Regions from separate parts of the Variovorax raffinosi genome, predicted to be linked through region 4. Evidence: predicted binding sites of a transcription regulator. Region 4 holds the regulator's gene; each other region holds the start of a gene.
What was found. Region 4 encodes sigma-54, which starts transcription at its own class of promoters, with help from an activator protein. Its sites were predicted from a motif close to TGGCANGNAANCTGCTTT; they were not measured.

Region 1 (7,428 bases), on a different contig from region 4:
CACCTTCTTCAGCTCGGGGGTGAGGAAACGGTCCCACACCCACACCGACGAGCACAGCGTGGCCTTGGGCGCGAACTGGCGCAGGTCGCGGTGGTGGCCGGTGCCGTACACGCCGCGCTCTTGCGCCACGATCTGCGGCGTGGGGCTGTCGACGTGCTGGCCGATCACGTCTGCGCCCTGGTCGATCAGCGCGGCTGCTGCTGCGCGTTCCTTGATGGGGTCGTTCCACGCGCCGGTGTAGATCACGTTGACGGTGGCGTTGGGGTTCATCTTCTGCGCACCGAGCGCGAAGGCGTTGATGGTCCAGTTCACCACGCCGAAGGGGTTGGCCGCGACGAAGCCGAGCTTGCCGGTCTTCGAGGCCGCGCCGGCGGCCATGCCGCACAGGTACTGGCTTTCGTAGGTGCGGCCGTAGAACGATTCGAGGTTGCTGCCGTTGGTGGTGCCCGAGCCGTTGAGGAAGGCGACGTCGGGGTACTTGGCGGCCAGGTCCTTGAAGCTGTCGGAATAACCGAAGGCGGTGCCGATCACGATGTTGGCGCCGCGCTGGATGAACTTCTCTGCAGCGGGCTTGATGGCCGATGCGTCTTCGGGCACGTTCTCGACGAACTGGATCTTCTGGCCGATTTCCTTTTCGATCTTCACGCGGGCTTCGTCGAAGGCTTGGGTCCAGCCGCCGTCGTTCTTCGGGCCGAAGTAGAGCATTGCGATCTTGGGCTTGTCCTTGAGCGTAAAGCCGTCAGCGGCCGCAGCGGGCAGCGTCGTGAAGAACGCGCCGCCGGCTGCGAGCGTCAGTGCAAGGCCGAGGAAGCCGGTGGGGTGTGTGCGCAGCATGGAGCAACCTTTCATGGGAAGCAGGGGAAGGACAGATGAAGAGAAGTGGGAGTCGCCGCGCGCGTCACATCATGAAGTTGATGCGGAACACATTGCCCTCGGGGTCGAGCAGCACGGACTGGTACCAGTTGTAGTAAGTGACGTAGGGCGGCTTGATGAGCGTCGCACCCGCTTCGAGTGCGATGGGCACCATGCGGTCTACGTCGGCCTGGCTGTCGACATCGATGTTCAGCAGGAACTTCACGCCGCGTGTGTCGGAGAACTCGGAAAGGTGCAGCAGCTCATAGGCGTCGAGGGCGTTGAAGCCCAGGCTCGACTTGCCGGTGTCGAGTCCTCGAAAGATGGGTGAGCGGATGGCCTCGATTTCCGGGAAGCCGAACACACGCTGGTAGAAGCCGCTGAGCGCGACCACGTCTTTGGCGAAGACGTTGACGTAGGAGAGATGGGCCATGTCAGCTGCTCATTGCTGGTGTTCTTGGTGCTGCTGTTCTTCAGGGCGGGAGCATTCGGGGCGAGTGCGAATGACACCAGGAGCTCCCCTCCGCGAATGTCCCCCGCTTCGCTCCTCCTTTATTTCGCTGCGGGGAGCACCTGGTGCCATTCGCACATGGGCACGCTCTGCGCTTGCGGCCGATCAACAACCGCTCTGAGCGCTCACGTCGATACGGGGCTCTTTTTCGCGAAATAAAGGAGGAGCGAAGCGGGGGACATTCGCGAAAAAGAGCACCGTGTCGGCGGGAGTGCCGCCCTGAACAGCAGCAGCGCCCAAACCACACGACGCGACGAACAGAAAAGCAAGACGTCATTCAGGCCGTCGCCTTGGTGCCGCCGAAGGTCGTCTGCTTGACGAACTTCGAGGTGAGGTGATCGCCCGAAGAGATAGGTGCGTACTTCGGCGCTTCGTCAGGTGCAAGGCAGCTCGGCAAGCACTCGACCATTGCGTCGTAGTTGGGCTGGTGAAAGAACACCAGTGACTGCCTCCGGTTGGTGCTCGCCACTTCGAACGGCGGGTTGATCACGCGGTGCAGCGTCGATACCCACTGGTCGTTGGTCCACTGCATCATCAGGTCGGCGATGTTGACGACCAAACCGCCCTCGACCTGCGGCACATCGACCCACTGGCCGGCCTTGTTGAACACCTGCAGGCCCTTGTCGTCGGGCAGCACGATGGTGAGGCTGCCGTAGTCGCTGTGTGCGCCTGCGCGCAACTGGCCGGGCAACGGTTGCTCGCGCTGCGGCGGATAGCTCAGCACGCGGAACATGCTGATGTGCTCATCGATCTTGTCGTCGAAGAAGGTCTCGGGCAGCGAAAGGCCGAGCGCGAAGATGCGCATCAGCGAGCGCGAGAGATCGCTCATGGCCTCGAAGTAGCCTTCGTACGCTTCACGGAAACCGTCGATGGGCGGCCAGCTGTTGGGCTCAAAGTGCGGGCCGGCGGCGGGGCCACGGTGGTAGTCGTCGTCGGGCACGTTCGACGGGCCGATGGAGAACGACTCCTTCAGGTCGCCGGGTGCCACTTCTTCGAGGCTGTACGACAGGCCCTCTTCGCCGACTGCGCTGTAACCGCGCACCGCGTCTTCGCGCGGACGGTCGACCTTGCGCTTCTCGCCCAGTGGCATGTCGAAGAACTTGCGCGACAGCGTCGCCACGCGCGAGATCAGCTCCGTGGAAATGCCGTGGTTGGTGATGACCAGGAAGCCGATGCTGCGGCAGGCTTCGTCGACTTTTCTTGCGACCTCCGACTTGCCTTCAGGGCTGCCGGCAAAGTAGGGCGCGAGATCGATGATGGGGACGGACAGAAGGGTCATGGGACATTCCTCATGCGTGGCGTGCGTACCCGTGCTCCATGCAACGTCTGTGCCAGTTGGACCAAATGGACAAATCGCTTTTGCCGCGTCAGCATGGTGCGCGGCGCGAGGCCCGCAGGCCGCCGTGGCGCAAGGCGATGCACCGTGGCCTTACAGTGGTGCGCCGCGACGCCGGGGCTTGCGGGTATGGCTCGTGCAAGCCTGCTGTTCGCAGGCGGATGAGTGAATGAACGAACGAATCCGGAATCCAGAAGAAACGAGGGACGATGCCGAAGACCAAGGCGCTGGCCGCAGCCAGCAGCAGCAAGACCACCACCGACAAGCCGGCGCGCAAACGTGCGAAGCCCGCCGTGCGCAGCGCGTCGGCCGTGAACCGGCGGTTGCGCCAGATCGAGGACAAGCGCAGCGCGATCCTCGGTGCCGCGCTGGGGCTGTTCTCCCGCTTCGGGCTGCATGGCACGTCGATCGACCAGGTGGCGGCGCGCGCCGATGTGTCGAAGAGCAACCTGCTCTATTACTTCGCGAACAAGGAAGAGCTGTACGTCAACGTGCTGCGCGATCTGCTTGCGCTGTGGCTCGAACCGCTGCGCGGCTTCAGCGCCGAACAAGACCCGGCCGAAGCCATCGGCGACTACATCCGCCGCAAGCTGGTGGTCTCGCGGGACCGGCCGGATGCGTCGCGTTTGTTCTGTCTTGAAATGATCCAGGGTGCGCCGCTGTTGCGCGATGAGCTTGATCGCGAACTGCGCACGCTGGTGGAGCGCAAGTCGGAGGTGATCCGCGCCTGGGTCGAGGCCGGCAAGCTCGCGCCGGTCGATCCGCATCACCTGATCTTCGCGCTGTGGGCGGTCACGCAGCACTACGCGGATTTCGGCGTGCAGGTGCAGGCGCTGACGGGGCACACGCTGGACGATGCGGCGTTCTTCGAGCAGACGGTGGAGAACGTGCAGCGCATCGTTCTTCAAGGCATCACGCCACGCTGAATCTTTCTTTTTCCCTCCCCTTCCGGGGGAGGGCAGGGGTGGAGGCTCGCGGCGCATCCATCGAGCGCTCTGCCTGCCCCCATCCCAGCCTTTCCCCAGAGGGGGAAGGAGCAATGCAAAGGCATCGCTTGCGAATGCCCCAGGAAGGATCAGTGCTGCGGCGGCACCGCGATCTCGTGATAGCGGCGATCGAAATAGATCAACCCCTGCGCCGCACCACCGATGGCAATGGCCACCGCTTCGCAGAACAACACATCGTGCGTGCCCGCGTGCGTGGCGTGCAACACGCGGCAGTCGAAGGACACGGCCGCATCGTCGAGCATCGGCGAGCCGGTGGTCTTGTGGCTCCAGTTGCCGGCCGCGAAGCGTTCGTCCATCGGCGTCTTGCCACCGAACAGGGTTGAGAGTGTCTGGTGCCCCGCAGCCAGCACGTTCACGCACAGCACGCCATTGGCCTTGAAGGCGGGGTACACCGAAGCCGAGCGGTTCAGGCACACCAGCAGCATCGGCGGCTCGTCGGTCACGCTGCACACGGCCGAGGCGGTGAAGCCGGCGCGGCCCGCGGGGCCGTCGGTGGTGATGATGTTGACCGCCGCGCCCAGCCGCGCCATCGCATTGCGGTAGTCGGCCTTGGGCAAGCCGGGCGGCAGCCCGGTTGGGTTCGAGGCGGGGGAGTGGGAGGCCATCGCGTTCAGCATGGGGTGACTTTTTTCAGGCCAACAAGCAGGCTTCGTCGAAGGGCAACCGCGGCAGGCGGCCGAACACCTTCGACACGTCGCCGTGGCCGAGGTTGATGAGGAAGTTGGCGCTCCAGTCGGTGCCCTCGAAGAAGGCGGCATCGACCTTTGCCTTGTCGAAGCCCGACATCGGGCCGGCGTCCAGGCCCACGGCGCGCGCCGCGAGCAGCAGGTAGCCGGCCTGCAGGCTGGCATTGCGAAAGGCGGTCTCGTGCGCAGCCTCGGGGCTGCCGGTGAACCAGCTGCGTGCATCGGCATGCGGGAACAGCGTGGGCAGCTTGTCGTAGAACTTGCGATCCCATGCGGCGATCACGGTGACCGGTGCGCTCATGGTCTTGTCGAGGTTGCCCTTCGACAGCGCGGGCGCAAGACGTTGCTTGCCTTCGGCCGTTCGCACGAACACAAAGCGTGCGGGCGAGCAGTTGGCGGAGGTCGGGCCGAGGCTGGCCAGTGCGTAGATCTGCTGCAGTTGGGCGTCGGAAACCGGTTCATCGGTCCAGCCGTTGTGGCTGCGCGCGCCGGTGAAGAGAAGCGACAGGGCTGCGTCGTCGAGTGTGGATGTGGTGGTCATGCTGGTACCGTGGGTGTGCTCACCCGCGAGAGAAAGTCGAGCAGGCTGCGGTTGAAGGCGTCGGCTTCGGTCACGCTGTGCGCATGCCCACCGTGCGGCATGAAGTCGAGCGTCACGTCACGCAGGCCATCGGCCAGTCGCTGCGAGCAGGTCCAAGGCACGAGCACGTCGTCCTTGGCGGCGGCGACCAGCGTGGGGGCGGTGATGTCGGCAAGGCGCGCGTCGATGTTGAAGGCGCGCAGTGCGGCGATGCGCGCGCGCATGTTGGCCTCGCCGGGGAAATGCGCGAAGGCGTGATCGACTTCATCGGCGACGCGCTGCGCATGCTCGGCGCACCACGCGGCGGGGTAGAGAAAGATCGGTTGAGCTTCCACGTACGCACGTGGGCCGCTGGCACCCAGCAGCGTGAGCCGCGCATCGAAGCAGCGCACCGAATGCGGGTTGGGCTTGGACCATGCGTTGATGAGCACCAGGCTGGCGATGCGCTCGGGCGCGTCGAGCGCGAGTTGCAGGCCAACGAGTCCACCGAGCGCGTGGCCGATGAAGTGGCACTGCGCGGTGTTCGTGGCGTCGAGTATGTCGATCACGTCACGCGCCATGTCTGCAATTGCATAAGCCTCGGGCAATGCAGCAGGGCTGCGGCCCGTGCCGCGCTGGTCGTATGCAACGACGCGGTAGCCCGCATCCACCAGCGCACCGAGCTGCGGCTGCCAGAACCCGGCCGAACCGCCGAGGCCGGACGACAGCAGCACGGTGGCCGCCGCATCGGACGGCCCGTGCACCTCGCAGTGCAGCGCGCTCATCGCGTTCAGGCCTTGTGTCCGATGTGGGCGATCGAGGCAATCTCGATCAGCGCATCGGGCTTCACGAGGCCGCACTGGATGCAGTAACGCGCGGGCTTGGTGCCGGGGAAGAAATCGGCATACACCGCGTTGATCTTCGCGTAGTCGGCCCAGTCCTTGAGCATGATCTGGTTGAAGGTCACATCGTCCATGGTGCCGCCGGCAGCTTCGACCACGCCCTGGATGGTGGTGAGCACGTGGCGCGCCTGCGCGGCGGCGTCGCCGACATGGACCACGTTGTTGTCCTTGTCGAAGGGCAGCGTGCCCGACACATAGAGCACGCCGTCGGCGAGCGTGCCGGGAACGTAGGGGGCGAGCGGCACGCCGGTGCCGGGCGGGATGATGGCTTGCTTGGGCATTCGGAAACTCCTTGAAGTGAATCAGGCGATGGCCGCTTCGGCCGCTGCGGGTTGGGGAACGGCTTGCGGCGCGAAGGTGGCGCAGAACTGGTCCACCGTGGAGACCCATCCGAAGAAGGTCTCGACGTTGTAGACCGAGGCCTTCTGGATCGCGGGGCCGCCGAGTTCATGCGTCGCGTCTTCGAGCATCACGGCGAAATATTCGAGGTGGAAGGCATCGCGCAGCGTCGATTCGACGCACACGTTGGTCGCGATGCCGGTGAACACGAGGTGGCGGATGCCGCGTGCGCGCAGCGTGCTGTCGAGCGTGCTGTTGAAGAAGCCGCTGTAGCGCGTCTTGGGCACGACGATGTCGCCGGGCTGCGGCTTCATCTGGTCGATGAGTTCGTAGTCCCAGCCGCCCTTGGCGAGGAACTTGCCCTGCAGTTCAGGCCTGGCGCGCATGGTCTTGAGCGCGTTCGACTTGTGCCAGTTGGGCGAGCCGGGGCCGCCCGCTTCGACGTACGCCGCGTCCCAGCCGTTCTGCAGGAACACGACCAGCATGCCGGCCGCGCGCGCGGCGGCAATGCTGCGCGCGATGTTGGCGATGGTGCCTTGCGCACCCGAGATGTCGAAGCCGGCCGAATCGACATAGCCGCCGATCGATGCATAGGCGTTCTGCATGTCGACCACGATGAGCGCGGAGTCGGTGGCGTGCAGCGCCAGCGGCTCGGGGCGCGCGGGCAGCACCAGCGGTGCGGGTGCACCGGGCAGGCGCGGCGCGCCGACGGGCGTGGTCGAGGTGAGGGTGGTGTTCTTGGGCGTGGTCATGCGCGTCTCCTCTTCAGGCCGCAAGGCGTTCAGGCTCGACCTGCGAAGGCACGGGGCTTTGCACATGCGCACGGCTCTTCATCAGCGGCTGGATGCGTTCGCCGAAGGCTTCGACGCCTTGCACGAAGTCGTCGAAGGTCAGCAGCACGCCTTCGGTGCCGGGCACCTCGGCCACTTCGTCGAGCAGGCGCGCAACGGTTTCGTACGAGCCGACGAGCGTGCCCATGTTGATGTTCACGGCCGAGGTCGGGTCGGCCATCTGGCGCACGTTGGTGTCCGCTCCCGACTTGGTGTCGGCCGCGCCCTGCTGGCCCAGCCATGCGATGGCTTCGTGGTCGGCGCCGGCCTTGTAGTGCTCCCACTTGGCGCGCGCGGCCTCGTCGGTTTCGTCGGCGATCACCATCATCAGCACGTAGGTCGTGACGTGGCGACCGGTCTTGCGCGTGGCCTCGATGAGCTTTTCGGCGGCGGGCGCAAAGGCCTT
Region 2 (7,428 bases), on a different contig from region 4:
CGCCCGGGTCGGGCGTGACAGCCAGCATCTTCAGGCGCGGATCGCGCGGCGGCGGATAGCCTTCCATCACGATCTTCACGCCCAGTTGTCTGGCCGTGGCTTCGACAGCGGTCACGAGGTCGAGGTAGTCCTCCAGTCGCGCGAGCGGCGGCATGAAGACATAGAGCACGCCCGATGCGCTGCCCTTTTTCTCGGCCGAGGGGCCGTTGGCGCGGCGCGGATCGCGCACTTCGACGCACAGCGCGGTGCGCGTGACCCAGTGGGCCGATTCGCCACGGCGCGGCTGGCGCGTGGCGCTGTTGTCGGTGGCTTCGGGGTTGGCCGCTGCCGATGCTGCCGATGCAGTTGTTGCCGCTGCTGCGGCAGCAGCGCTTGCGGGCCCCTGCATGCGCACAGCCGCGGGCACCACGGGCGGTGCACCGAAGGTGTAGGGTACGGCGCCCAGGCCTTCGGTCGGCGCGGCCGAGGTTGCGGCATAGCGTGAGCGGTAGTCGGTTGCGCTGGGCAATACGCCCCGTGGCGCGGTCGGGTCGCGCTCGATCAGGTAGGGAAAGTCGCCCTTGCTGGCCCACGGTTGCGAGTCGAGCGGCAGGCGGTAGCCCATGGGCGAGTCGCCCGGAATCAGGAACAGGCGGTCGTCGCGCAGGAACCAGGGGCCGGTCTTCCAGCCCGGGCCTTCGAGCGCGGGGGCGTCGCCGTCGGCGTTGCCGGGTTCGAGGGGCAGCATGTAGCCGATCACCGCGTCGAGCTTTTGCGTGAACACGCGGCGCAGGCGCACGCGCTCCAGTTCGTCGTCGAGCTTCGACTCGAAGGGGTCGACGTTCACCGGCAGGCGGCGTTCGCGCCAGAGGTAGTAGTAGACGTCTTCGTAGCCGGCCTGCATGTAGCGCTCGGTGATGCCGAGCTTGTGCGCCAGCACGGTGGTGAAGCGGCGCGCGTCTTCGCTCGTGTAGTGCGTGGGCACGCGCTCGTCGGCGAACAGCTCGGGGTCGTGCCACAGCGGCTGCCCGTCTGCGCGCCAGAAGATCGACAGCGCCCAGCGCGGCAGTTGCTCGCCCGGATACCACTTGCCCTGGCCGAAGTGCAGGAAGCCGCCGTTGCCGTATTCGGCGCGCAGCTTGTGAACCAGTTCGGTGGCGTAGCCGCGCTTGGTGGGGCCCAGCGCATCGGTGTTCCATTCGGCCGCATCGCGGTCGCTGGTGGCCACGTAGGTCGGCTCGCCGCCCATCGTGAGGCGAACGTCGCCCGCTTTCAGGCGCGCATCGACCACGTCGCCCAGGGCCAGCACTTCGGACCACTGCTCTTCGGTATAGGGCTTGGTGACGCGCGGCGATTCGTAGATGCGCGTGACGGTCATCTCATGGCCGAACTCGACCTCGGCCTCGTCCACGCCGCCTTCGATGGGTGCCGCGCTCGACGGCGTGGGCGTGCAGGCCAGTGGAATGTGGCCTTCGCCGGCCATCAGGCCCGAGGTGGCATCGAGGCCGATCCAGCCTGCGCCCGGCAGGAACACTTCGCACCAGGCGTGCAGGTCGGTGAAGTCGACCGTGGTGCCGCTGGGGCCGTCGAGCGACTTCACGTCGGGCGTGAGCTGGATCAGGTAGCCCGAGACGAATCGCGCGGCCAGGCCCATGTGGCGCAGCAGTTGCACCAGCAGCCAGCCCGAGTCGCGGCACGAGCCGCTGCCGTTGGTGAGCGTTTCTTCCGGCGTCTGCACGCCGGGCTCCATGCGGATGAGGTAGTTGACGTCCTTCTGCACCTGCTGGTTGATGCCGACCAGGAAGTCGATGGTGCGCTGCTCCTTGCGGTCGACCTTGTCGAGATAGGCCTCCAGCAGCGGCGTGACCGGATCGGCCACGAGGTAGGGCGCGAGTTCTTCGGCTTGCGAGGCGGTGTACTTAAATGGAAAGTTCTCGGCCTGCGGTTCGAGGAAGAAGTCGAAGGGGTTGTAGACCGCCATCTCGACGACGAGGTCGACAGTGACCTTGAATTCACGCGTCTTCTCGGGAAACACGAGCCGCGCCTGGTAGTTGGCGAACGGGTCCTGCATCCAGTTGACGAAGTGCTCGGCGGGCTCGACCCGCAGCGAGTACGAGATCACATTGCTGCGGCAATGTGGCGCGGGACGCAAGCGCACGACCTGTGGGCCCAACTGCACCAGGCGGTCGTATTTGTAGTGGGTGACGTGGTGGAGAGCGGCGTGAATTGACATGCGTTTTTGTGTGCAGTACTGACAGATTGCATCGAAAAGATGTCTCTGGTGAGACGCATACTAGCCCAGAAGCCAAGCAATTAACGCGCCACTGAGCGTGGGTTCGGGGAGGGTTTGCATCATGTGTTCCGAGGTTCTTCGGTGACGCCGTCGCGCGCGCCCGGCAACGCCATGGCCGGGTCCTGGGCCTTCGCCGTGATGGGCGGTTCGGTGCTGGGCGCGGCCTTGCAATTGCGGCAGCCGGCGCTTTGGCATGTGTGGGCTTATGTCACGCTTTTGCTCACGGCGTTGGTTGTCATGTGGTGGTCATGGTGGCCGTCTTCGCTGGTGCGGCGCAGTCCGGGCTGGGTGCTTCTGGTCATTGCGCTGATGTGCGGAGCACTGGCCGGCGCGGGGCAGGCGGGCTGGCGTGCCGTGGTCCATGCGGGCGGCGCCTTGGACCCGGCGCTCGAAGGGCGAGACCTGCAGGTCACCGGCGTGGTGTCGGAGATGCCGCAGCGCGGCGAGGTCGCCACGCGCTTTCGACTCGATGTCGAGTCGGCGCGCTGGGCCGGCGTCGGAACAATCACCGAGGCACCGCCGATCGTGCCGTCGCGCATCGCGCTGGGCTGGTATGCAGAGAACACCGGCCTGTGGGGCCGCTCTTCCGAGGAGCGGACACCTTCCGCCAGCACAGTGGGCTCGCTGCATGCCGGCGAGCGATGGCGCATGACCGTGCGGCTCAAGGCGCCGCATGGCAACGTCAATCCCCATGGCTTCGACAGCGAGCTGTGGATGTGGGAGCAGGGCGTGCATGCCAACGGCTATGTGCGAACCGGTGCGCGCGATGCGGCACCCGCGCTCGTGACCATCACGTGGTGGCATCCGATCGAGCGCGCACGCGAGGCCGTGCGCGACAGGGTGTTCGAGCGCGTGACCGAACGCAGGCAGGCCGGCGTGATCGCCGCACTGGTCACCGGCGACCAGGGCGCCATCGACCGCGCTGGCTGGGACGTCTTTCGCGCGACCGGCGTGGCGCACCTGATGTCGATCTCGGGTCTGCACGTGACCATGTTCGCTTGGTTGGCCGGGCACATCGTCGGCCTGCTGTGGCGGCGCAGCGCGCGGCTGATGCTGTGGCTGCCGGCACAGCAGGCCGCGCTGGTCGGCGGCGTGCTGCTGGCCACGCTCTATGCGCTGTTCAGCGGCTGGGGCGTGCCGTCGCAGCGCACGGTCTGGATGCTGGCGACGGTCGCGCTGCTGCGCCTTTCGGGGCGGCGCTGGCCCTGGCCGCATGTGTGGCTGCTGACCGCGGCGGTGGTGGTGGCGCTCGATCCCTGGGCCCTGATGCAGGCCGGCTTCTGGCTCAGCTTCGTGGCGGTGGGCGTGCTGTTCGCCACCGACGTGGCAGCACCCGGCGAGGCGAAGAAGGGCTTTCGCGCGCATCTGTTCCAGCTCTTTCGCGAGCAATGGGTGATCACGTTGGCGATCACGCCGTTGAGCCTGCTGCTGTTCCAGCAGGTGTCGCTGATCGGCTTGCTGGCCAATGCGATTGCCATTCCATGGGTCACGTTGGTAGTGACGCCGTTGGCCATGTTGGGTGCGGTGGTGGCGCCCTTGTGGGACCTGGCGGGCTGGGCCGTGCACGCGCTTGTCGTGCTGCTTCAATGGTGCGCCGGTCTGCCGCATGCCACGTTGTCGATGGCCGCGCCGCCGGGGTGGATGGCGGCTTGCGGCGTGGCGGGCGGCGTGCTGCTGGCGATGTCGCTGCCGTGGTCGCTGCGCACCCTCGGCTTGCCGCTTCTGCTGCCGGTGCTGCTGTGGCAGCCGCCACGACCTGCCGCTGGTGAATTCGAACTGCTCGCGGCCGACGTCGGGCAGGGCAACGCGGTGCTGGTGCGCACCGCGACGCACAGCCTGCTCTACGACGCGGGACCGCGCTACAGCCTCGAAAGCGATGCCGGCCATCGCGTGCTCGTGCCGCTGCTGCGCGCTCATGGTGAGCGGCTGGACATGCTGCTGCTGAGCCACCGCGATGCCGACCACACCGGCGGTGCGTCCGCCGTGCTGGCGATGCAACCGCAGGCCGCGTTGCTGAGTTCCATCGAGCCCGCGCACCCGCTGCGGTCGTTGCGCTTCGGGCCGCCCTGTGAGGCCGGCCAGCAATGGGACTGGGACGGCGTGCATTTCGAGATCCTGCATCCGCTCGCCTCGGACTACCGGGCCGGCGCCAAGCCGAACGCGATCTCCTGCGTCTTGCGCATCGGCAACGGACGCGCGACGGCGCTGCTGGTCGGCGACATCGAACGTGACCAGGAAAGGGCGTTGGTGCAGCGGAATCCGGCACTCGCGGCCGATGTGCTGCTGGTGCCGCATCACGGCAGCAAATCTTCGTCGAGCGAGTGGCTGCTCGATGCGGTGCGCCCGCGCATCGCGCTGGTCCAGGCGGGCTACCGCAACCGGTTCGGGCATCCGGCGGCGCAGGTGATGGCGCGCTATGCGGCGCGTGGCGTGCGGGTGGCCGACAGCGTCCGGTGCGGGGCCGCCCTCTGGCGCAGCGCCCAGCCCGGCGACGTGGCCTGCGAGCGCGAGCGCCGGGCACGTTACTGGCATCACGCCGTGCCCTGAGTCGTCATCGGGCGAAGCCGGGATCGGCTGACAATCCTTGGAAATGTGAATTAATTGTCAAAAGATCGGCGAAAAAGTAGTTGCCGAGTCTTGCAATGAAGAGTCCGATCCGTTGAAGAGCTCGGACATAAAACACAAGGGGACGTGATGCGCAATGACAACGGCCAACGGCAAAGGCAGCTTTTCGGGCGGACGCCATGACGGCCGCCGTTCCCGCCATCACCAGCGCCAGCGCGGCAGCCGCGTTGGGGGCCAGGCTCAAGATGCACCGCGAAGGCCCGGTGCTGATCCTCACGCTCAGCAACCCAGCCGCGCGCAATGCGCTCAACCCTTCGGTCTACCGTGCGGCGGCCAAGGCGATACGGGCCACCTCGGGCTTTCGCACCGTGCGCGCCATCGTGCTGTGCGGGGAGGGCGAGCATTTCAGCGGCGGCGGCGACCTGCGGCGGCTGGCCCGCCAGCGCAGGTTGCCGGCCGCCGAGCAGCAAGGCCATATCGAGGCGCTGCATGAATGGATCATGGCCATCGAGGAAGCGCCCCAGCCCGTCATCGCCGCGGTCGAAGGCGCGGCCATGGGCGGCGGCTTTTCGCTGTGCCTGGCCTGCGACCTGATCGTCGCGGCCGAAGACGCGAAGTTCGCCATGTCCTATGTCAACGTCGGTTTGACGCCCGACGGCGGCGGCACCGATTCGCTGGTGCGCGCATTGCCGCCGCAGGCCGCGCTCGAAATGCTGCTCGACGGCACGCCGTGCACCGCCGGCCGGCTCTACGACTGGGGCGTGGTCAACAAGATCGTGCCGCACGGCAGCGCCAGCGCCGTGGCGCTGGAATGGGCGCAGCAGCTCGCGCGCGGGCCGTTCGAGGTCCAGGCGCGCATCAAGCAACTGGTGCACTCGGCGCGCGGGCGCAGCCGGCGCGAGCAGCTCGACGCCGAGCGCGAGTCCTTCGTGGCCAGTCTTTACAGCGACGAAAGCGGGGAGCGCATCAAGGAATTCCTGTCGCCCCGCAAGAAGCGGGCGCTGGACGAAGGCTCCACGCAGTAGCGAGAAAAAGTCTCGCGGCCCGTCTCCGGCCAGCAGATTAGGGGTTTCACTGGCCCTGAACTTGCTAAGCTATGGCTCAAGGAGATTGGTCGTTCCATGCACAAATTCGATGAGATGTATGAGCAGTTGCCCTACGCAGGGGCTGCAATCCGACAGCACTACAAGCGCTACGACCAATGGCTCGCGAAGCAACCCGTTGAGGTGATGCGTTCGCGGCGTGAAGAGGCGGAAATGATTTTCCGCCGGGTCGGCATCACCTTCGCGGTGTATGGCGCCAAGGATGAAGACGGCTCCGGCACCGAGCGGCTCATTCCGTTCGACCTGCTGCCCCGCATCATTCCCGCCCACGAGTGGGACAGCATGGAAAAGGGGCTGGTGCAGCGCGTGACGGCGCTCAACCGCTTCCTGCATGACGTCTACCACGACCAGGACATCATCAAGGCCGGCATCATTCCGGCCGAGCAGATCCTGAACAACGCCCAGTTCCGCCCCGAGATGATGGGCGTGACCGTGCCGCACAACGTCTACTCCAACATCTCGGGCATCGACATCGTGCGCGCCCCCGATGCCGACGGCAACGGCGAGTACTACGTGCTCGAAGACAACCTGCGCGTGCCCAGCGGCGTGAGCTACATGCTGGAAAACCGCAAGATGATGATGCGGCTCTTTCCCGAGCTGTTCAACCAGAACCGCATCGCGCCCGTCGCCCACTACCCCGACCTGCTGCTCGAAACCCTGCGCGCCAGCGCGCCGGCCGCCACGGCCGAGCCCACGGTGGTGGTGCTCACGCCCGGCATGTACAACAGCGCCTACTTCGAGCATGCGTTCCTCGCGCAGCAGATGGGCATCGAGCTGGTCGAGGGGCAGGACCTGTTCGTCAAGGACGACTTCGTCTACATGCGCACCACGCGCGGCCCGAAGCGCGTCGACGTCATCTACCGCCGCGTCGACGACGACTTCCTCGACCCCGACGTGTTCCGCTCGACCTCCACGCTCGGCACCGCCGGCCTGATGCGCGCCTACCGCGCGGGCAACGTCGTGATCTGCAATGCGGTGGGCACCGGCGTGGCCGACGACAAGTCGATCTACCCCTACGTGCCCAAGATGATCGAGTTCTACCTCGGCGAAAAGCCGATCCTGAAGAACGTGCCGACCTACATGTGCCGCAACAAGGACGAGCTGCAGTACACGCTCGACAACATGAAGGACCTGGTCGTCAAGGAAGTGCACGGGGCGGGCGGCTACGGCATGCTCATCGGCCCGGCCGCCACGCAGGCCGAGATCGAAGACTTCAAGAAGGCCGTGATCGCCAAGCCCGACGGCTACATCGCCCAGCCCACGCTGAGCCTGTCAAGCTCGCCCACTTTTGTCGACGCCGGCATCGCGCCGCGCCACATCGACCTGCGCCCCTTCGTGCTCTCGGGCAGCGAGGTGCAGATGGTGCCCGGCGGCCTCACGCGCGTGGCGCTGAAAGAAGGTTCGCTGGTGGTCAATTCGTCGCAAGGTGGCGGCACCAAGGACACCTGGATTCTCGAAGCCGACCGCACGCCCAAGCCCAAGGCACCC
Region 3 (7,428 bases), 260 kb from region 4:
CCCCGGTTGCGCGAGCGCACGCTGACGGTGAATGGCGTGTCGAAGGCCTACGCCATGACCGGCTGGCGCCTGGGCTACGGCGCGGGGCCGCGTGCGCTGATCGGCGCGATGGCGGTGGTGCAGAGCCAGTCGACCTCGTGCCCGTCGTCGATCAGCCAGGCGGCTGCCATCGAGGCGCTGACCGGGCCGCAAGGGATCGTGGCCGAACGATGCGCCGACTTCCAGGCGCGGCGCGACTTCGTGGTGGCTGCGCTGAACCGCATGCCCGGCCTGCATTGCCGCGTGCCCGAGGGTGCGTTCTATACCTTCGCGAGTTGCGCCGGCGTGCTCGGCAAGCGCACCCGCGGCGGCGCGCTGCTGCAGAGCGACAGCGACTTCTGCCGCTACCTGCTGCAGGATTTTGAAGTGGCGGTGGTGCCGGGCAGCGTGTTCGGGCTGGCGCCGTATTTCCGCATTTCGTATGCGACGTCGATGGCGCAACTTGAAGAAGCCTGTGCCCGCATCGCCGCTGCATGCGAAGCCCTCGAATGACTTTGAATTTCTCCCTCCCCCTTTGGGGGAGGGCAGGGGTGGGGGCAGGCGGCGTATCAAGTGCTGTCGGCACAACCAGCGCCGCTTGCCCCCATCCCAACCTTCCCCCAGAGGGGGAAGGAGCAAGACCCGATACCTTCATCATCCTCTTGGACATCGCATGACTTCCTCCCGCACCGGCGGCCAGATCCTGGTCGACCAGCTCATCACCCATGGCGTGCAACAGCTCTTCTGCGTGCCCGGCGAAAGTTTTCTGGCCGTGCTCGATGCGCTGCACGACGCTTCCATCGACGTGACCGTGTGCCGCCAGGAAGGCGGCGCCACCATGATGGCCGAGGCGCAGGGCAAGCTCACGGGCAAGCCGGGCGTCTGCTTCGTCACGCGCGGACCGGGCGCCACCAATGCGGCGGCCGGCGTGCACATCGCGCACCAGGACTCGACGCCGCTGCTGCTGTTCGTGGGCCAGGTCGCACGCGAAGCGCTGGGCCGCGAGGCCTTCCAGGAGCTGGACTACGGCGCGGTCTTCGGCACCATGGCCAAGTGGGTCGTGCAGATCGACGACCCGGCGCGCGTGCCCGAGCTGGTCTCTCGCGCCTTCCACGTCGCCACCTCGGGCCGCCCCGGCCCGGTGGTGATCGCGCTGCCCGAAGACATGCTGACCGAAGCCGCGACGGTGGCCGATGCGCTGCCCTATGCAGTGACCGAAACCCATCCCGGCGCGGCGCAATTGGCCGACCTGCAGCAGCGCTTGTCGCAGGCGCAACGGCCGGTCGTCATTCTTGGCGGCAGCCGTTGGTCGGAAGAGGCAGCACTGCAGTTCGCGGGTTTCGCCGAAGCCTTCTCGCTGCCCGTGTACTGCTCGTTCCGTCGCCAGATGCTGATGTCGGCCGAGCACCCTTGCTATGCCGGCGACCTGGGCCTTGGCGCGAACCCGCGCATGCTCGAACGCATCCGCAATTCAGACCTCGTGCTGCTGGTCGGCGGTCGCCTGTCGGAAGTGCCATCGCAAGGCTACGAGCTGCTGGCCATTCCGCAGCCGAAGCAACCGCTGGTGCATGTGCACGCCGACGCCGACGAACTCGGCAAGCTCTACCGCCCTGCGCTGGGCATTCACGCCACGCCGCAGGCATTCGCCGAAGCGGTGAGCGCATTGCGCCCCGCGTCAGCACCAGTCTGGCAAGCCGAGACGAAGGCCGCGCGCGAAGACTTTCTGCGCTGGAGCGACCCGGCCCCTATCCGCATTCCCGGCCCGCTGCAGATGGGCGAAGTCATGCAGCATCTGCGCGAGGTGTTGCCGGCCGACACCATCTTCTGCAATGGCGCAGGCAACTTCGCCACCTGGGTGCACCGCTTCTGGCCGTTCCGCGCGTTCGCCAGCCAGCTCGCACCCACCAGCGGCTCGATGGGCTACGGCCTGCCGGCCGGCGTCGGTGCCAAGCGGCTGTGGCCGCAGCGCGAGGTGGTCGTCTTCGCGGGCGACGGCGATTTCATGATGCACGGCCAGGAGTTCGCGACCGCCGTGCAGTACGGTTTGCCGATCATCGTGGTGCTGTTGGACAACGCCATGTACGGCACGATCCGCATGCACCAGGAAAAGCATTACCCCGGCCGCATCAGCGCGACGCAGTTGAAGAACCCGGACTTCCGTGGCTATGCCGAAGTGTTCGGGGGCCACGGCGAGCGCGTGACGACTACGGAAGAGTTCGGCCCCGCACTGGCGCGCGCCCGTGCCAGCGGCAAGCCCGCGATCCTGCATTGCCTGCTGGACCCGGAAGCGATCACGCCGGGGAGCACGCTGCAGTCGATCCGCAAGGCAGCGCTGGCAGCGGCCTGAATTTTTTCGGATTGGGCGTTGGACAGAGCGGTTGTTGATCGCAGGATCACCAGCCGCGTGCCCCAGTGCGAATGGCACCAGGTGCTCCCCGCAGCGAAATAAAGGAGGAGCGAAGCGGGGGACATTCGCGGAGGGGAGCACCTGGTGTCATTCGCACTCGCCCTGAACAGCAGCGCTCCCACAGCCTCAGCGCAACCCACCCACATAACGAGGCGGCGGCGTAGGCGGATTCCCATCGGGTTGCCGCGCCGCCAGCCGTGCAGCCCGCGCCAACGGCTCCATGGCCTGCTCAAGGCGTGTCGCAAGCTGTTCGAGCTCAACGTCCTGCGTGTCCGCCGCATGCGCACGCGTCATGCGCACGATCTCGGCGGCGTACTCGGCATTGGTTGCCATCCACTCGGTGTCGGTCACGCGCCCGTGCTTTCGCCGCAATGCCACGTGCAGGCGGGCGGCGAGGGCGATGCGTTCGCTTTCTGACATGGATGGCATGGTTCTCCTCCGTCGGTGAGTCAGCTCCCAAGGTGTTCACGATGCTGTGCAAGATCGAGGCCCAGTTGCTCGCTTTCCGGATCGACGCGCAATCCCACCAGGATGTGCACGAGGAACAGCACCACCGCCGTGCCCGTCGCACTGTAGATCGCCACGCTGCCGACGGCGATGGCCTGCGTCAGCACATCGCCGTGTACGCCCGAGATGCGCGCGTCCGCAAACACGCCCGTGAGCAGCGCCCCCACGACCCCGCCGATGCCGTGCACGCCGAACACGTCGAGCGAATCGTCCGCGCCCAGCAGATGCTTCAGCCCGGTCGCGCCCCAATAACAGGCCAGCCCCGCGATGCCGCCGATGGCCAGCGCGGCCAGCGGCGTCACGAAACCGGCCGCCGGCGTGATCGCGACCAGCCCCGCCACCAGCCCCGAGCACAGCCCCAGCAGCGACGGGCTGCGCCGCACGATCCATTCGCCAACCATCCAGCTCATCGCCCCGGCGGCGGCCGCAATGTGCGTGACCAGCATCGCCAGGCCCGCGCGTCCGTCAGCCGCCACCGCCGAGCCCGCATTGAAGCCGAACCAGCCCACCCACAACAGGCCCGCGCCCACCATCGTGAACGCCAGGCTGTACGGCTCGAAAGCCTCGCGCCCGTAGCCCTTGCGCGGCCCGAGGGCGTAGGCGCAGACCAGCCCCGCGATGCCCGCGTTGACGTGCACCACCGAGCCGCCAGCGAAGTCGAGCGCGCCCATCTGCGCGAGCCAGCCACCTGGCTCCCACACCCAATGTGCGATCGGCGCATAGACCAGCACGCTCCACAGCAGCGCGAACCACAGCACCGCCGAAAAACGCATGCGCTCGACAAAAGCGCCCAACACCAGCGCCGTGGTGATGATCGCGAAGGTCAACTGGAACATCGCATAAACCGATTCGGGCACGTTGGGCGCCACATGGCTCACCGCCACCTGGCCCGCCTCCTTCAGGTACTCGAAGCCCGAGAACCAGAAACGCCCGGTGCCGCCCAGCCAGGGCCAGCCCTCGGTGAACGCCAGCGAATAGCCCAGCGTGAACCAGGTCAGCGAGACCGCCGCGGCAATCGCCACGACGGCGGCCATGGTCGCCAGCACGTTCTTGCGGCGCACCATGCCCGCATAGAAGAGGGCGATGCCGGGCAGCGTCATCAGCAGCACCAGCGCGGTCGAGGTCATCATCCAGGCGGTGTCGGCCGCGTTGATGGAGGCTTGCGGGGCCAGGGCCATGGCAGTGCTCTTCTTCGAGTTGTGGACTGTGGCTTTACGTGCACAAGTCGTGCCACATCGTTAACTACCAGAAACACTTTGGTTTGCAAACAGGTCTTCCGAGGTAAGGCAAAGCGGGTAATTCCCAATGCACTGGCGCGGTGCACCGCCTAAAGTCTGCCCACTCGCGAACGGGCCCTGCTCGTGCTGCCGAGGGTCCGAGGAGACAATCCCCCGAACAAGAAAAATGCTTTCCAAGGCTCCGTACGAGATGCCATGTCTGAACTTGAAAAGGCGCCGCTGGTCGGCGCCTTTTTTTATGCCCGCTCGAATGGGGCGGGGCGCACTTTTCCTGAAGGCAAACAACCCCGGTTAGCAGGCAGCACGTGCATACACCGCTATCGTTTCGGTAGCAATCCCGGTGAGACAATCCAGCCATGGAAATGCTGGTGGTGACGGGCGCTTCGCTGCTCGCGGGTTTTGTCGATTCGATCGTGGGCGGAGGCGGGTTGATCCTGGTGCCGGCGCTGTTCGCCGTGTTCCCCGGCGCACCGCCGGCCACGCTGCTGGGCACCAACAAGAGCGCGTCCATTTGGGGCACGGCCGCCGCCGCAGCCCAATTCAGCCAGCGGGTGCAGATGCGCTGGGGCGCGTTGTGGCCGGCCGCGCTGCTCGGTTTCGTGGGTTCGATGCTGGGTGCCTGGGGCGTCACGATGTTTCCGGGCGATTTCCTGCGCCGGGCGTTGCCGGTCATCCTGCTCGGCGTGCTGCTCTACACGCTGGCGCGCAAGGACATGGGCCGGCTGCACGCGCCGCGCTTCAGCGGTCGGGCCGAAACGCTGGCGGCCTGCACCATCGGCCTGTCGATCGGGCTGTATGACGGCTTCTTCGGGCCGGGCGCGGGTAGTTTCCTGGTGTTTCTGTTCGTCCGCTGGATGGGCTACGACTTTCTCAACGCCTCGGCCTCCGCCAAGATCATCAACACCCTGACCAACGCCGCCGCGCTGATATTGCTGGCCGCCAAGGGGCACGTCTGGTGGCACTACGGGCTGGTGATGGCGGTGGCCAACGTGGCGGGCAGCCTGCTGGGCACGCGCGTGGCGCTGAAGCACGGCGCAGGCTTTGTGCGGGTGGTGTTCATCGTGGTCGTGAGTGCGCTGATCCTGAAGACGGCCTACGACGCGTTTTTGAAATGAAGCCCTGGTCTTTGGTTTGACGCTTTGCGCTGTGCGGCGCTTGCTGCTGTTCAGGGCGGCACTCACGCCGACACGGTGCTCTTTTTCGCGAATGTCCCCCGCTTCGCTCCTCCTTTATTTCGCGAAAAAGAGCCCCGTATCGACGCGAGCGTTGGACAGAGCGGTCGTTGATCAGCGATTCACCAGCAGCGTGCCCATGTGTGAATGGCACCAGGTGCTCCCCGCAGCGAAATAAAGGAGGAGCGAAGCGGGGGACATTCGCGGAGGGGAGTACCCGGTGTCATTCGCACGCACCCCGAACAGCAGCGCCCAAAAAACAGCCGCAATAAAAAAGCCCCCAGAAGGGGGCTCTTTGCGAAGACGAAAACCGAAACCGGTCACTCCTCGACGAAGGCTTCCTCGCGCTTGGCCTTGATGGCCGGCAAAAGCACGATCCCGAGCAACAGTGCAGCCGCGACGAGCAGCCCCGCCGACAACGGCCGCGTGACGAACACGCTCCACGCACCGCGCGACAGCAGCAGCGCACGCCGCAGGTTCTCTTCCATCATCGGCCCCAGGATGAAGCCCAGCAGCAGCGGCGCAGGTTCCGTGCGCAGCTTGATGAACAGGTAGCCGATGAAGCCGAAGGCCGCCACCATCCACACGTCGAAGGTGTTGTTGTTGGTCGAGTACACGCCGATCGCGCAGAACAGAACGATGGCGGGGAACAGGAACTTGTAGGGCACCGTCAGCAGCTTGATCCACATGCCGATCAGCGGCAGGTTCAGGATGATCAGCATCGCGTTGCCGATCCACATCGAGGCGATCAGGCCCCAGAACAGCTCGGGGTTGCTGGTCATCACCTGCGGGCCCGGCTGGATGTTGTGGATCGTCATGGCACCCACCATCAGCGCCATCACCGCGTTGGGCGGAATGCCCAGCGTCAGCAGCGGGATGAAGGAAGTCTGCGCACCGGCGTTGTTGGCCGATTCGGGCGACGCCACGCCGCGGATGTTGCCCTTGCCAAAGGGCACTTCGCCGGGCTTCATGCGGATCTTCTTTTCGAGCGCATAAGACGCGAACGAAGCCAGCAACGCGCCGCCACCCGGCAGGATGCCCAACGCCGAACCCAACGCCGTGCCGCGCAGCACGGCCGGCATCATGCGTTTGAAGTCGTCCTTGGTGGGCCACAGGCCCTTGACCTTGTGCGTGAACACCTCGCGCTCGTCGTCGGGCTGCGAGAGGTTGCCGATGATTTCGCCATAACCGAACACGCCCATCGCGATCACCACGAAGCCGATGCCGTCGGTGAGTTCAGGAATGTCGAAGCTGAAGCGGGCCACGCCCGAGTTGACGTCGGTGCCCACGATGCCGAGCAGCAAGCCCAGCACGATCATCGCCACCGCCTTGAGCAGCGAGCCCGAAGCCAGCACTACCGCGCCGATCAGGCCCAGCGTCATCAGCGAGAAGTACTCGGCCGGGCCGAACTTGAAGGCCAACTCGGTCAGCGGCGGCGCGAATGCCGCCAGGATCAGCGTGCCCACGCAACCGGCGAAGAACGAGCCCAGGCCCGCCGCCGCCAGCGCGGGGCCCGCGCGGCCCTGCCTTGCCATCTGGTAGCCGTCGATGCAGGTGACCACCGAGGACGACTCCCCGGGCAGGTTCACCAGGATGGCCGTGGTCGAGCCGCCGTACTGCGCGCCGTAATAGATGCCGGCCAGCATGATCAGCGCCGACACGGGCGGCAGCGCGTACGTGGCAGGCAGCAGCATCGCAATCGTCGCGACCGGGCCGATGCCCGGCAGCACGCCGATCAGCGTGCCCAGGATGCAGCCCAAGAGGCAATACAGCAGGTTGGTGAAGGTGAAGGCAACGCCGAAACCGATGGAAAGGTTGTGGATCAGGTCCATGGTGTGCTCTCCTCAGCCCGAAATGAAAGTGGGCCAGACCTGGATCTGCAACTTCAGCGCCCAGATGAACGCCACATAGCTGCCTGCCGCCAGGATGGTCGAGAGAACCAGCACGTCGCGCAGCTTGAACTGCTCGCCCGCCATGCTCGAGATGATCGTGAGCGCGTAGATCGCGATGATCATGCCCATCGCCGGCAGCCCGATGCTGGGCAGCCCGCCCAGCAGCACACCGAAGGCGAGGTTGGCGCCGAGCA
Region 4 (7,428 bases):
TTGCTGGCCGGTCTCGCCTCGGGCGCGCTGGCCGAGACCGCCGACCGCTCCAAGCCGATGAACATCGAGTCCGACTCGATGCGCTACGACGACCTGAAGCAGACCAGCGTGTTCACCGGCAACGTGCTGGTCACGAAGGGCACCATCATCATTCGCGGCGCGCGCCTCGACGTGCGCCAGGACCCCGAGGGCTACCAGTACGGCGTGGTCACGGCGGCGCCCGGCAAGCGCGCGTATTACAAGCAGAAACGCAATGCGCCCGACGAATGGATCGAGGGCGAGTCCGACGTCATCGAGTACGACAGCCGCGCCGACAACGTCAAGTTCATTCGCAACGCCGAGATGCGCCGCCTGCTCGGCTCGACGCCGAACGACGAGAGCCACGGCGCCCTGATCGTCTACGACCAGAGCAACGACACCTACACGGTCAACGGTTCCACCGTGCCGCCGAACACGGCGGTCAACGCCTCGTCCCCGACCGGCCGCGTCAAGACCATCCTCACCCCCAAGGCCGTCCCGGCGCCCGTGGCCGGCGCTTCCGCCCCGGCTGGCGCGAAGCCCGTGGCCCCGGCGTCCACCCCGGCACCGGGCAAGGGCCTGCGTTCGACCACCACGCTCGGTGCCGAGGGAGAAACCCGCAAGTGATCGAAACCGCTGGAACCCAGGACGCCAATGGCAAGCCGGGCAGCCGCCTGGTGGCGCGCGGCCTGAAGAAGAGCTATGGCAGCCGCACGGTGGTGAAGGACGTCTCGCTCGACGTGCAGAAGGGCGAAGTCGTCGGCCTGCTGGGGCCCAACGGCGCCGGCAAGACCACCTCGTTCTACATGATCGTGGGCCTGGTGCGTGCCGACGCGGGCGACATCACGATCGACGGCGAGCCCATCGCCCACATGCCGATCCACCGCCGCGCCCGCATGGGCCTGAGCTACCTGCCGCAGGAAGCCTCGATCTTCCGCAAGCTCACGGTCGAGGAAAACGTGCGCGCCGTGCTGGAACTGCAGAGCGAGCCCGACGAGAGCGGCAAGCTGGTGCCGCTCTCGAAGCAGCACATGGAAGAGCGCCTGACCGAGCTGCTGAGCGACCTGCGGGTCGACCACCTGCGCGATTCGCCCGCGCTTGCGCTGTCGGGCGGCGAGCGCCGCCGCGTCGAGATTGCGCGCGCGCTGGCCACCCAGCCGCGCTTCATCCTGCTGGACGAACCCTTTGCCGGCATCGACCCGATCGCGGTCATCGAAATCCAGCGGATCATCAGCTTCCTGAAGGAACGCGGCATCGGCGTGCTCATCACCGACCACAACGTGCGTGAAACGCTGGGCATCTGCGATCACGCGTTCATCATCAGCGACGGGCATGTGCTGGCACAAGGCACGCCCTCGGAGATCGTCGACAACGCCGAAGTACGCAGGGTGTACCTGGGCGAACACTTCCGGATGTGATCGTGCGGCGCGGGTCAAGGATGATCGCGGCCGTCATCCGGGCGGAATTCCTTCGCGGGGGCCGCCGCGCACGGCCGCCCGAAGCAGCCGGCCCGCCCCCGGCAGGGGGTTGGCGCAGCGCGAAGCGCGCAGCCTGGGGGGGAGCCGTTTTCCTATGAAGCAAGGGCTGTCCCTTCGCGTCTCGCAGCATCTCGCGCTCACGCCCCAGTTGCAGCAGTCGATCCGCCTGCTGCAACTCTCCACGCTCGAGTTGAGCCAGGAGGTGGAGCAGATGCTGGACGAGAACCCGTTCCTCGAACGCACCGCGGAAGAAGCGGCGCGCGAGGAATTCGGGCTCGATGCCGTCGACACGCCGGTCCCGCGCGACGAGGCGGGCGAAGCGGCCGAAAGCGAATTCGCCTCGGCACCCGCCAGCAGCACGAGCACTGCATCCACCGAGGCCAGCACCCCGGGCGAATCCGACGGCCCCGCCGCCGAGATCACCGAGCGCGAGCCCGACTGGGAAGGCGACGGCACCGTCGACATGGCGCCGGACGACAGCGAGTGGGGCAGCGACGCACCCGCGCGCCAGAACAACCTGGGCAACGACGAGCGCGCCGACGCCACCGAACTCGCACGCAGCCAGGAGTCGCTGCAATCGTTCCTGCACCGCCAGGCGCTGAGCCTTCGGCTGAACGAAAACGACTGTGCCGCGCTGCGCTTTTTGATCGAATCGCTCAACGACGACGGCTACCTCGAAGACTCGCTGCCCGCCCTGGCCTCGGGCCTTGCGGGCGACGACAACGACCAGTTCGACGACCTCGTGCACCACTTCCAGGTGGCGCTCGGCCTGCTGCAGAGCCTGGAGCCCGTGGGCGTGGGCGCGCGCGACCTGGGCGAATGCCTGGGCATCCAGTTGCGCGCACTGGCCGCCGAAGACCGCGACATGGACGAAGAGCAGGCGCAGGTCTACAAGATCGCCATTGCCATCTGCAAGCAGCCGATGGAGCTGCTCGCGCGGCGCGACTTCAAGCGCCTGGCCACGCTCACCCGCAGCAACGAAGAACTGGTGCGCTCGGCGCTGCAGATCATTGCGCGGCTCGAACCCAAGCCGGGGCGCCGCTTTGTCGACGTCGAGCGCAACATCGTCATTCCCGACGTGATCGTCACCAAGACCGGACGCGGCACCGGCGTCAAGTTCCGCGTCATGCTGAACCCCGAAGTCATGCCGCGCCTGCGCGTGCACGACATCTATGCCGGCGCGCTCAAGTCGCACAAGGGCGAGGGCAGCCAGGCGCTGTCGCAGCGCCTGCAGGAGGCGCGCTGGTTCATCAAGAACATCCAGCAGCGCTTCGACACGATCCTGCGCGTGAGCAATGCCATCGTCGAACGGCAAAAGAGCTACTTCGTGCACGGCGAACTGGCCATGCGGCCGCTGGTGCTGCGCGAGATCGCCGACGAACTGGGCCTGCACGAGTCGACCATCTCGCGCGTGACCACCGCCAAGTACATGGCCACGCCGTTCGGCACGGTCGAGTTGAAGTACTTCTTCGGCTCGGCGCTGGGCACCGAGACCGGCGGCAACGCATCGAGCACCGCGGTGCGCGCGCTCATCAAGCAGTTCGTGACCTCCGAGAGCATCAAGAAGCCGCTGTCGGACAGCCAGATCTCCGAGATGCTGAAAGAGCAGGGCATCGAATGCGCGCGGCGCACGGTGGCCAAGTACCGCGAAGCGCTGCGCATCGCGCCCGCGAACCTGCGCAAGGCGCTGTAGAGGGCCACCGGTGACCCATCGCCTGCTTTCGCGCTGCGGGCATTGGGCTTTCGTCATTGCGGCCACATTGCTGTTCGCCGGCTGCGCCACCTTGCCCGACGAGGCGCCGCGCCCGCCCACCAAGGCCATTGCCGCATCGAACGACACCGCGCTCGGCAAGATCGCGCTGGCCTCCCAGCCCGACCCCGACCTGAGCGGCTTTCGGCTGATGCCGGGCGGCGACTTCGCCTTCGACACCCGCATCCAGTTGGCGCGCCGCGCCCAGCGCACGCTCGACGTGCAGTACTACCAGATCGAGAACGACGAGACCGGCCGCTACCTGATGCGCACCCTGCGCGATGCGGCCCAGCGCGGCGTGCGCGTGCGCCTCTTGATGGACGACCTGTACACGTCCGGCGAAGACGAACTGCTGCTCGGCCTGGCGGCCACGCCGAACGTGGAGCTGCGCCTGTTCAACCCGTTCCCGGCCGGGCGCGGCAGCCTGCTCAAGCGCTTCACCGCGTCGCTGTTCGATTTCGAGCGGGTCAACCGGCGCATGCACAACAAGCTGTTCATCGCCGATGGCGCGATGGCGGTGGCGGGCGGGCGCAACATCGGCAATCAGTACTTCACGCGCACCTCGGGCGAGAACTTCATCGACCTCGACACCTTCGTCGCGGGTGCGCTGGTCCCGCGTCTTGGCGTGCTGTTCGACCAGTACTGGAACAGCGTCTACGTGCGGCCGATCCAGTCGGTGGTGGCGAGCGAGCTGCCGCGCGAAGAACTGCAAAAGCGCTTCGACGCCGCCACCGGCCCCGACACCACGCCGCCCCCGCCGAAGCCCGCGCCCAACGACCTGCTCGGCTACAGCCCGATGGTCGAAGACCTTAACGCCGGCAAGCTCGGTCTGATCTGGACCACCGCCGAGGCGTATGCCGATTCGCCCGACCGCGTGATCGGCAAGACCGCGTCGTACGGCGGCGTGCCGCTGCTGGACGTCGACAGCGTGCGCTACAACGTGGTCGAGCAGATGCGCCGCGCGCGCTCCGAGGTGACCATCGTCTCGCCCTACCTGATCCCGGGTGCCACGGGGCTGGAGGTGATGCGCGAGATCCGCGGGCGCAACGTGAAGATCAGCGTCGTCACCAATTCGCTCGCCGCCACCGACGAGCCGCTGGTCCACACCGCCTACCGGCGCTACCGGCCGGACATGCTCAAGCTGGGCGTCGACCTCTACGAACTGAGTTCGACGCGCACGCGGCGCAGCGTGCGGCTGGGGCTGTTCGGCACCTCGGTCGGGCGGCTGCACGCCAAGTCGGCGGTGATCGACCAGCGCATCCTGTTCGTCGGCTCGATGAATTTCGATCCGCGCTCCGAATCGCACAACACCGAGATCGGGCTGTTCATCCGCAGCCCCGAGATGGCGCAGCAGACGCTCAAGCTGCTCGACGTGCTCAAGCAGCAGGGCGCCTACCGGCTGCGCTTTGCCGAAGGCAGCGGCGGCTCGCGCATCGAATGGGTCAGCGAAGACGGCGGCCAGACCACCGTGCTGCACGAGGAGCCCGATTCGGGTTTCTGGGACCGCACCATGCTCGAACTGCTGGCGCCGCTCACGCCCGAGAGCCTGCTGTAGACGCCCCCGGCGTTCAGCCGCCGCGCACGGCCGACCACACCAGCCGCAGGCCCAGTGCGCCCATCACGCCGCCGGCCGCCCGGTCGATCCAGGTCTTGTAGCGCAGGTAGGCCGAGCGCGGTGCCGCCGAGGACAGCGCCAGCGCGACGATGGTGTACCAGCCGGTTTCGATGCAGAAGATGACCACCGGCACTGCGAGCGCCAGCACCAGCGGCACCTCGCGCGGCAGGAAGGCCGCGAAGATGCTGGCGTACACCACCGCCGTCTTCGGATTGCTGACCTGCGTGGCCAGGCCCAGCAGGAAGGTGCGTCCGCCCCGGCCTTGCTGGCGCGGGGAAGTGGTGCCGGCGTCCTGCGGTGCCACGTCCAGCGGCTGCCGCGCGCCGCGCCAGATCCGGATGCCCAGGTAGATGAGGTAGGCGCCGCCCAAACCCTTGATGGCCAGATACAGGCCGGGCACCGCCAGGAACGCGGCCTGCAGGCCGGCCATCGCGGCGATCGAGAAAGCCAGGCCGCCCGCGCCCATGCCCAGCGCCGCCGCCAGCCCGTCTCGGCGCGAGGCCACGGCCGTGCGCGCCACCATGACGAAACTGGGGCCGGGGCTCATCGCGCCCACGGCCATGGCGCCGGCGATACCTAGCAGGGAAAGGGTGTTGTCCATCGGTTGCTATTCCTTGGGATGCGGTGAAAAGCCCGAACAGCGTGCAGAAGTGCACGTTGATCGGAGATTGAAAAGTAAACTGTAAGTAGTACTTTGATATCTTTTGGTTTACATTTTCTGCATCGGACTACCGCGGTGCAAAAAATGAAAAATCTTCTACTCCTCGCTGTCTGGGCCATGGTCCTGTCGTTCCTGCTGAGCTTTTTCTACTGGCACGACGCACCGCTTTCCGAGCAACTGATCTTCGGCGTGGTGATGACCGTTGTCACGGGCGCCTGGATGCTCGCCCTGCTGAATCTTCCACGTGCGGTCGCCGCAGTTCGCCAGCGCCTGAAGTCGTCCCGGGCCGGCGAAGGCCGCCTCGCACAGAACACCCACAAGAGCATCGTCAGATAGGCGGGGCTCCGCGGGCACGCCAGGAGCGGTTACGGCTGAATGTTGACCGCTTCCACCTGCACCAGCAATTTCACCTTGTTCTCGAAGCCGAAGTTCAGGCCCCAGGTAATTCCCCAGTCGCTGCGCTCCACCGTGGTCTCGAAGTCGCCGCCGCACACCTGGCGATTGATCAGCGGGCTCAGGTAGCAGTTGAAACGCACGGCCTTCAGCGTCACCGGCCGTGTCTGGCCCATCAGGGTGAGCGTGCCTGGCACGTCGACCACCTTGTCGCCGCTGAAGTCGATGCGATCGGCCACGAAGCGGCCGGTCGGAAATTCCGCCACGTTGAAGAAATCCTTGCTTTGCACATGCCGGTTGAGCAGGTCGACGCCGGTGTTGATGGAGCTGATGTCCATCGTGATGTCCACCTTGCCGCTGCTGCCGGTGCCGTCGATCTTCACCGAGCCGTCTTTCGTGCTGAAGCGTCCCCGGTTGGTGGTGGTGCCGTAGTGGCCCATCTCGTACATCACGAAGGTGTGCGTGGGGTCGACCACGTAGTTGGCGTTCTTCGCCGGCCCGCCCGCGGGCTTGGCGGCGACGGCCGGCGCGGTGTATTCCTGTGCCGTGGCCAGCGTGGCGGCCGTGGCCGACAGCGCCGCTGCAAGAAGGAGCTTTTTCATGGCGATGGATGTGGAGGTCATGAAAGCGTTCTGGTGAGTAAGAGGTGTACGGGCCGGCCCGGTCAGGCGCTTCACAGGGGCCCGAAGCCCGCGAGCGTGAGCTTGAAGCGCACCTGCACCTCGTTGGCGACCACCGAGGTGTCGGTCCATTCGCCGTCGCCCACCTTGTAGTCGAGCCGCTGGATCGTAAAGCTTCCGGTGGCCACCGCGTAGTTGCCGCCGGCCGCCACGATGCCGACCGGCACCGTCACATAGCGCGCCACGCCCTTGATGGTGAGCTTGCCCGCCATCTCGAACTTGCCGTCGCCCAGCGCATGGATGGCGCTCGACTGAAAGCTCGCCTGCGGAAAGTGCGCGGCGTCGAACCAGGGCTGCTTGGGCAGTTCGGCATCGCTCATGGGCACGCCGAAGCCCGCACTGGCCGTGTCGATCTGCAGCGCGACCGTGCCGCCTTCGGGCTTCTTCGGGTCGAAGGCGACCTGCGCATCGAACTTCTTGAAGCTGCCCTCCACCGGCACGCCCATCTGCTTGCTGACGAAGACGATCTGGCTCTTGTCGCCCACCAGCCGCGTGGCGGCCGGTTCGGCGCCCGCAGGCATGGCCGTGGCACATGCGAATGCCATCGCCACGAAGGGCGGGAGATGGAAGAGGCGCTTCATCCGGCAGATTCCTTGCGTGGCGCGGGCCACATGCGTTTCAACAGACCGTCGTGGTCGATCCAGTGGTGCTTGAGCGCCGCCGCTACATGCAGCAGCGTGACGCCGGCCAATGTGAACGCGCTGCCCTTGTGCAGCGGCTTGAGCACGGCCTCGGCGAAGTCCTTGTCGAGCGGCACGAAGTCGGGCAGCGGCAGCACGCCGAACCACACGACCGGCACGCCGAGCGCCGAGCTGTAGGCCCAGCCCAGGAGC

Region 1: a site for sigma-54 is predicted at 2,680-2,697, ahead of ACSFB7_RS24700 (isopenicillin N synthase family dioxygenase). Genes of this name have one in related genera too.
Region 2: a site for sigma-54 is predicted at 2,286-2,303, ahead of ACSFB7_RS05955 (transglutaminase family protein). Genes of this name have one in related genera too.
Region 3: a site for sigma-54 is predicted at 4,148-4,165, ahead of ACSFB7_RS10480 (ammonium transporter). Genes of this name have one in related genera too.

The regions. Positions count from the first base shown of each region.
Region 1 is NZ_JBPJZR010000009.1:87,121-94,548, reverse strand. It holds gene ACSFB7_RS24710 (BMP family ABC transporter substrate-binding protein) at 1-834, opposite strand, end outside; gene ACSFB7_RS24705 (VOC family protein) at 899-1,285, opposite strand; gene ACSFB7_RS24700 (isopenicillin N synthase family dioxygenase) at 1,641-2,642, opposite strand; gene rutR (HTH-type transcriptional regulator RutR) at 2,909-3,625, shown strand; gene rutF (NADH-dependent FMN reductase RutF) at 3,775-4,311, opposite strand; gene ACSFB7_RS24685 (malonic semialdehyde reductase) at 4,337-4,933, opposite strand; gene rutD (pyrimidine utilization protein D) at 4,930-5,736, opposite strand; gene rutC (pyrimidine utilization protein C) at 5,742-6,134, opposite strand; gene rutB (pyrimidine utilization protein B) at 6,156-6,944, opposite strand; gene rutA (pyrimidine utilization protein A) at 6,958-7,428, opposite strand, start outside.
Region 2 is NZ_JBPJZR010000001.1:1,253,621-1,261,048, reverse strand. It holds gene ACSFB7_RS05955 (transglutaminase family protein) at 1-2,212, opposite strand, end outside; gene ACSFB7_RS05950 (DNA internalization-related competence protein ComEC/Rec2) at 2,411-4,819, shown strand; gene ACSFB7_RS05945 (oxepin-CoA hydrolase, alternative type) at 5,017-5,862, shown strand; gene ACSFB7_RS05940 (circularly permuted type 2 ATP-grasp protein) at 5,959-7,428, shown strand, end outside.
Region 3 is NZ_JBPJZR010000002.1:973,921-981,348, reverse strand. It holds gene ACSFB7_RS10495 (pyridoxal phosphate-dependent aminotransferase) at 1-531, shown strand, start outside; gene ACSFB7_RS10490 (thiamine pyrophosphate-binding protein) at 692-2,365, shown strand; gene ACSFB7_RS10485 (hypothetical protein) at 2,552-2,854, opposite strand; gene ACSFB7_RS10480 (ammonium transporter) at 2,875-4,110, opposite strand; gene ACSFB7_RS10475 (TSUP family transporter) at 4,527-5,285, shown strand; gene ACSFB7_RS10470 (tripartite tricarboxylate transporter permease) at 5,663-7,174, opposite strand; gene ACSFB7_RS10465 (tripartite tricarboxylate transporter TctB family protein) at 7,187-7,428, opposite strand, start outside.
Region 4 is NZ_JBPJZR010000002.1:711,992-719,419, reverse strand. It holds gene lptA (lipopolysaccharide transport periplasmic protein LptA) at 1-645, shown strand, start outside; gene lptB (LPS export ABC transporter ATP-binding protein) at 642-1,436, shown strand; gene rpoN (RNA polymerase factor sigma-54) at 1,591-3,189, shown strand; gene ACSFB7_RS09325 (phospholipase D family protein) at 3,200-4,801, shown strand; gene ACSFB7_RS09320 (LysE family translocator) at 4,815-5,462, opposite strand; gene ACSFB7_RS09315 (hypothetical protein) at 5,598-5,858, shown strand; gene ACSFB7_RS09310 (YceI family protein) at 5,888-6,517, opposite strand; gene ACSFB7_RS09305 (YceI family protein) at 6,589-7,176, opposite strand; gene ACSFB7_RS09300 (cytochrome b) at 7,173-7,428, opposite strand, start outside.